2 regions of the Chitinophaga flava genome follow, and region 1 is predicted to be linked to the other one. Evidence: riboswitches for the same ligand, from Rfam matches in the RefSeq annotation. Region 1 holds a riboswitch; the other holds the start of a gene.

What was found. Region 1 has a riboswitch for S-adenosylmethionine ahead of DF182_RS06630 (trans-sulfuration enzyme family protein). Riboswitches for the same ligand answer to the same signal wherever they lie in the genome.
Region 2: another riboswitch for S-adenosylmethionine. It lies ahead of DF182_RS01380 (trans-sulfuration enzyme family protein); the one in region 1 lies ahead of DF182_RS06630 (trans-sulfuration enzyme family protein).

Annotation. Positions count from the first base shown of each region.
Region 1 is NZ_QFFJ01000001.1:1,667,929-1,671,344, forward strand. Features, by position in the region: gene DF182_RS06625 (DUF2851 family protein) at 1-1,185, opposite strand, end outside; SAM riboswitch class I at 1,317-1,435, shown strand; gene DF182_RS06630 (trans-sulfuration enzyme family protein) at 1,614-2,792, shown strand; gene DF182_RS06635 (homoserine dehydrogenase) at 2,873-3,416, shown strand, end outside.
Region 2 is NZ_QFFJ01000001.1:371,072-374,487, forward strand. Features, by position in the region: gene DF182_RS01375 (dicarboxylate/amino acid:cation symporter) at 1-301, shown strand, start outside; gene DF182_RS01380 (trans-sulfuration enzyme family protein) at 252-1,430, opposite strand; SAM riboswitch class I at 1,610-1,722, opposite strand; gene DF182_RS01385 (NAD-dependent epimerase/dehydratase family protein) at 1,794-2,714, opposite strand; gene DF182_RS01390 (YdcF family protein) at 2,794-3,416, opposite strand, start outside.

The sequences.
Region 1 (3,416 bases):
TGCATTTTCCTGTACGATACCCAGCTTTTTCCAGGCCCGGGTGATATGGTTGTTTTCTGCCGGCAGCTGCTGCAGCAGCGATAATGCCAGCTCCTGGAAATAAGCTGATTCCCGCTGCTGACCATACAAGTGGAGCAGGGGCAACACGCTGTTGATCAATACCGTATGCAGTGCCTGCCGTCCGGGTTGGCGGGTGTGGCGTACACTGCGTCCGAAACGATAATGCGTACGCCAATACGGGGAAGGGGGAACGAAAAAAAGCTGCTCCAGTTCCCGGATATTCTTCACTTCCAGGATACGGCTGAAAAGCTGCCGTCGTTGTTGTATCAGGGCAGCAAAGCTGGCAATACGCATGGCAGGGAATGCCGAAGGCCGCATCCGGAGCCAGTTCCACTGATGTACCGTCATGGGTTCCAGCTGATGTCGCTGACGGAGCTGGCCATATTCCTGTTGTAACTGTAAAGGATATACGTCGGTAAAGGGACCTTCCAACATGCCTGCCTGGCCAAACAGCAGTGCTTCTGCCGCCAGCGGCCGGTCGTAATGCCATTGCAGCACGGTATAGGGCAACGACTGCGCCAGTTGCAGGAAAGGCCGTGCGTTCACCGGGGCACCGTAACTACGGGCCAGTGACCAGTAACAGGTTTCTTCCCAGTTGAAACCATTGAGGCTCAGCCAGTGCATCAGCTCCTGCCAGCGCCGTTCCCAGCGTCCGGCCAGCAGGCGTTCCTGCCAGCCTGTCCATATCAACCGGGAAACCCTGCCGGCATGCGCACTACAGGGCACAAAGGCAGCGGTCCGCCTCAGCTCCTCATAGCGCTCCAGCAACAGATTGGAGATATACGGTTGTAATTCCAGGCAACGTATGTGTCCGCCAATACCTTCCGGCAGATCGTGTACATACACCACATGCAGAATGATATGCCGGTACTGCTCATTGCCCGCATGCCCGTGCCGGTACCAGTCAGACGAGCGCAGGTGCAGCTCTACCGGGCCGGCCCATAAAATACCGTCAATCCGGATGCGGGCCGCTATAAAATCAGGACCACTATGATGATTTTGTGTACCAGGGCTGATGATCTGGACAGCTTCTCCGGTGATGGCCACCAGGCTGTCCTGCCTGAACAGACGGCACTTCCAGATATGCTGGAACAGCGCCTCTGAGAGCGGGGGGTTAACACTCATAAAGATATGGTTGGTCAATAAAACAATGTTCCTAAAGATAACAATTCACCCGCTGCCGGAAAATAAATTCTGCCCCCAAATTTGGAAAATTGATAAAACTGCTATTACCTTTGCACCCAGTTCTTATACATCACTTATCCAGAAAGGCGGAGGGACTTGGCCCTGCGATGCCTTAGCAACCTTTCCTGATTCAACAGATCAGGAAAAAGGTGCTAATTCCTGCCTCGGTTATACCGGGGAAAGATAAGTTGGCAGAGATAATTCTTCACCAGATATATTATTTGATTGAGCTCTTCCAACACCCGGAAGGGCTTTTTTTTTGCCTCCTCCCGTCACTTCCTGGAAATAAGGTTGTTTAAGTAGATTTTTAATGATAAAGTTGCACGTAATAGCATGACTATTTGTGACTTCATTAAAATTTTATTAACATGAAAACAGCTACACAACTGATTCATAGCATTCCGGTAGATGAACTGACAGGTGCGATTTCTGTACCTATCTATCAGACATCCACCTTCGTGCAGGAATCACCGGGTATCAATAAAGGTTTTGAATTTTCGCGGGCCAACAATCCCACGCGTAAAGTGCTGGAAGAGCTCATTTGTAGCCTGGAAGAAGGTTATGCCGGCTTCGCCTTTGCCAGCGGCATGTCTGCCATCGACGCTGTACTCAAACTATTGAAATCCGGCGACGAAATCATGGCCGTGGAAGATACCTATGGTGGCATCTTCCAGATCTTCAACCACATGTTCGAACGCTTTGGCATCAAAGTAAATTTTGTAGACACCAGCAACCTCGACAAAGTATTGGCCGCCATCACACCCAATACCCGTATCATCTGGCTGGAATCCCCTACCAATCCTACTTTGCGCATCTCTGATATCAAATCTATCAGCAAAATTGCCAAACAACATAATATACTGCTGGCAGTAGACAATACCTTCAGCACCCCGCTGCTGCAGCAACCGCTCACACTGGGCGCCGATATCGTGATCCACAGCGCCTCCAAATACCTGGCTGGCCACTGTGATGTAATCGCCGGACTGGTAGTAGTCAACTCCAAAGCCCTGGCAGATCAGATCCGGTATAATCAAAACATCTCCGGTAGCATCCTGAGCCCGTTTGAAGCCTGGCTGACCATCCGCGGAATAGAAACACTCTATCTCCGGTTCGAAAAACAATGCAGCAACGCCAGCGCCATCGCCAACTGGCTGGCCGCACATCCGGCAGTAGACAAAGTATATTATCCGGGACTCGCCTCCCACAAAAACCATCATATCGCCCGCAAACAGCAGAAAAACTACGGCGCACTCGTTAGTTTCTCGCTCAAAAGCGACAATATCAAAAACGCAATCCGCATCGTTAACGCTACCAAGCTGTTTAAACTCGCGGAGAGCTTCGGCGGCGTGAAAAGTATGCTGGCCCACCCGGCCACAATGACACATCGCACCATACCGGAAGAATTCCGGAAAAAAACAGGACTGCAGGACTCCTGCATCCGGTTATCAGTAGGGATCGAAGATGCGGAAGACCTCATCAACGACCTGAAACAAGCACTGGATAAACTAAATCATCCAGCCGGCAAACAAATCACTGTTTTACAATAGCTGTCAGCTCACAGCTATAGGCCGCCACCGGCCGCTTCAACACTGAACGCTGACAGCACCAACCAATTATGTACTAAAGTATGGAAAACAAGATCATCAATCTGGGTATTTTCGGCTTCGGCGTCGTAGGACAAGGTCTGTACGAGGTTTTGAACAGAACAAAAGGTATTAATGCACGCATCAAAAAGATCTGTATTAAAGACCCCAACAAATCAAGACCTATCGACAACAGCTATTTTACGACCGATAAAAATGAAATCCTCGAAGATCCTACTATTGACGTAGTGGTAGAGCTGATCAACGACACAGAAGCGGCCTTCGACATCGTAAGCACCGCGCTCCGCAACGGCAAAGCCGTAGTAAGCGCCAGCAAACGCATGATCGCTGAAAACCTGCCTGCCCTGTACGAACTTCAGTCAGTTCACAGAGTGCCTTTCCTGTATGAAGCGTCCAGCTGCGCTAGTATTCCCATCATCCGCAACCTGGAAGAATATTACGATAACGACCTCCTCAACGCGGTAGAAGGTATCTGTAACGGCTCTACGAATTACATCCTCACCAAAATATTCGAAGAAAATCTCAGCTTTGAAACTGCCCTCAAACAAGCGCAGGATCTGGGCTTCG
Region 2 (3,416 bases), 1.3 Mb from region 1:
TAAGATGGCCGTGGTATTCTCCATGTTTGGCAAAGGCTTCGATAGTGTGGAAACCGTTGTGATGGCACTGGGCATCACGGTGATTGTGAGTATTGTGGAAGGCGGCATCCCCAATGGTGGCTATATCGGCGAACTGTTGGTGATGTCTGTTTATAAGTTTCCGCCGGAGGCGCTCCCGCCGCTGATGGTGATTGGTACCCTGGTGGATCCGCTGGCAACCATCCTCAATGCGACGGGAGACAATGTGGCCGCTATGCTGGTAACGCGCTTTCTTCCAAAGCGGGCTGCGGCAACTTCTTAAACACCTGTTCCAGATCGGCCAGCAGGTCGGTTGCTTCTTCCAATCCAACAGATAAACGTATCAGGCTGTCGCTTACCCCGGCAGCCCTTCTTTTTTCTGCAGGGATGGATTTATGCGTCATTTCAGCGGGGTGACAAAGCAGACTTTTAATGCCACCGAGGCTTTCTGCCAGTTTAAAATAGTGGGTAGCGGTCACAAAAGCGGTGGCAGCAGCAGCACGATCATCTTTTAAAGTAAAGGAGATGATTCCACCAAAGCCTTTACTCTGCTGCTTTGCAAGCGCATGTCCCGGATGTGAAGGCAGGCCGGGGTAAAATACTTTGTCTACCGCCGGATGTTGCTCCAGGTATTCCGCAATAGTCTGTGCGTTACTACAATGTTGTTTGATGCGCAGGTGCAGTGTTTCGATGCCACGTATCAACAGAAAGCTGTCGAAGGGCGACAGGATAGCACCACAGGCATTTTGATAAAATTTGATCTCCTCTCCCAGCTGAGGCGTTTTAGACACTACCACTCCTGCAATCAGATCGCTATGGCCGCCCAGGTATTTGGTAGCACTGTGTACTACCAGATCAGCGCCGAGTAGTAATGGTTGTTGCAATACCGGTGAAGCGAAGGTATTGTCTACACAGAAAAGACAGTTATGTGTTTTAGCGATGAAGCCGATAGCAGCGATATCAGAGATCTTCAGTGTAGGATTGGTAGGTGTTTCCAGCCATATCAGGCGGGTGGCAGGTGTGATGGCGTTAAAGACAGCCTGCGTATCGGCTGTATCTACATATTTTACACGGATACCGAATTTCTCATATACTTTATTAAACAGGCGGAAAGCGCCACCGTAGATATCATCTACGGCTACAATTTCATCGCCGGATTTCAGCAGTTTGATGACTGCATCGATAGCGGCGAGGCCGCTGGAGAAAGCCGAGGCGGCTGCCCCTCCTTCCAGACCTGCAATAATTTTTTCTGCTGTTTCCCGGGTAGGGTTGTTGGTGCGGGCGTAGTCGTAACCTTTGTTGACACCTGGTGCATCCTGCACGAAGGTAGAAGTTTGGTAGATAGGCACTGCAATAGCGCCGGTTTGCGGGTCTACGGGAATAGAATGGATCAGTTCAGTGATGGTGCTCATCTTTGTTTGTTTTTTAGTTTGATGAAATAATGAAAAACAAGTTCTGAAGAAGCGCCTATCAGGAGTGGGGAGAGCGGGAGCAGCCTATTGAGGGATAAAAAAAATGCAGCGAAGATAACTGGTATCGACGCTGCATTTCAGATATATCAATATCTAAATAAAATCTCAGAAATTACAGAGACTTATCTTTCCTGGTGTGTTACCGGGATGGATGCAGCACCTTTCATCATGGTAGTAATGAAGGTTGCTAAGGTATCATCGGGCCATTTCCCTCCTCCTTTCTTGATAAGCGATTAAAAGAACTGGTGCAAAGATAGGACAGAAATCCAAACCACCAAATTTATTTCCTACAATTTTAGTAGACTATTCAAATTGAATGGTCTGTTTGATTCCTTCTTCATAGGAAGTAGGTTTCATATTAAAGTGTTTTTCGAATTTGGAAGAATCAAAGATGTAGGGATAATTATTCTGATATAGCATTTCTCCCAGCTCCTTGATAGTGGTATCGAAGAGGCCGGAGAGGCGGATGAGGAAGCCTCCCAGTTTCAGGTAGTTGGGTTTTACGCCCATCTGTTGTGCGATCATCCGCATATATCCTTTTCCGTCTGGTGCCGGGTTGGTAGTAGGCAGGTGCCAGACCTGGTTCCAGGAGGAATCATCCTGAGAGAGCAGGTAAAGCCCTTTGCCGGCGTCCGGTGTGTAGGTGTAGCTGTGAGTTACATTATCTTTTCCCAGCCACATAGCGGTGCTTTTCTTCCTGAACTTGTCGATGATGAGCAGGTTAAGGAAACCTGTTTTGTCGGCACCGGGACCGTAGAAGTCGGCTGCTCTGGCGATAGATGCAGTGATATTACCAGCTTTTACTTCGTTCATCAGTTGGGTGGCGATAGCAGCACGGATCTTACCCTTTTTGCTGGAGGGATTGTAGGGGGTATCTTCCTTCATGGGGCCGTTAACTAACCCGTAAGAATATACGTTATCGAAAAAGATCAGTTTGGCACCTGTAGCTTTACAGGCATTGATCACGTTGGTCATGATAACGGGCCAGGTAGCGGCCCAGAGTTTATGGTCATATTTGAGACCAGCGGTGAGGAATACCACTGCAGAACCGGCTACTGCTTTACGAGTTTGTTCTGCATTTGTGATATCTGCAGAAACCAGGTCTGTAATACCGGCAGTAGATTTGGGAGAGCGGCTCACCAGGCGGACTTTTTTTCCGTTTGCAACCAGTTCTTTGGCCAGCTCGTTTGCGATTACGCCACCGGCACCAAGGATAGTATACATTTTGTTAATTGTTTTATGTGTGTGATTTGTTTGAAAGACGAAGAAGGTGCTGATTATATTTTAAGATAACGAAACTTTTTCACGGGTCCAAAGGGTCCATAGCATTTGCCTGCAGGGATTTGAGGTCGGGCAGGAAAGACAGGTAGTACAGATCTGCCTGTTGAAGGTCGGCAGCAGGCATATACCCCAGTTCATCCTGACAGCGTTTGGTAAAGGTGCTGCTGGCCACATAGTAGGTCTGGAGAGCATCCGATACGCAGAGCATTCTTTTCTGCAGGGGCATTCCGCTTTTCCAGGCTATGCGCACGGCATTGCGGACGTTGGTAGTAGTATGTCTGGCGTATGGGTCTATCATTATAACATCAGCCGGTATTTTGAGTTCATTGACCATATATTTTTTCATTTCCACCGCTTCCGCGTATGGCGTGCCATAAGGATGCACGTGTCCACCGGATACGATGATAAAGGGTGCACTGCCTTTGCGGTACAATTCGGCACCAATGCGGCAACGGCTTTTACCGGCATCACTGATAGGATCGTTATTACCGGGGCCTGCACCAGGGATAAGCAGGGCGGTGTAAGTATATTTGTTCCAGTCTGTTGTTTTAACTTTCGTATATGCTTCGCTGTTAGTTTTATCCAATGGCTCATAGCGGGCACACTCGTCGTGCTTATTGAGTAGCAGCAGTCCGATGGCCGCAT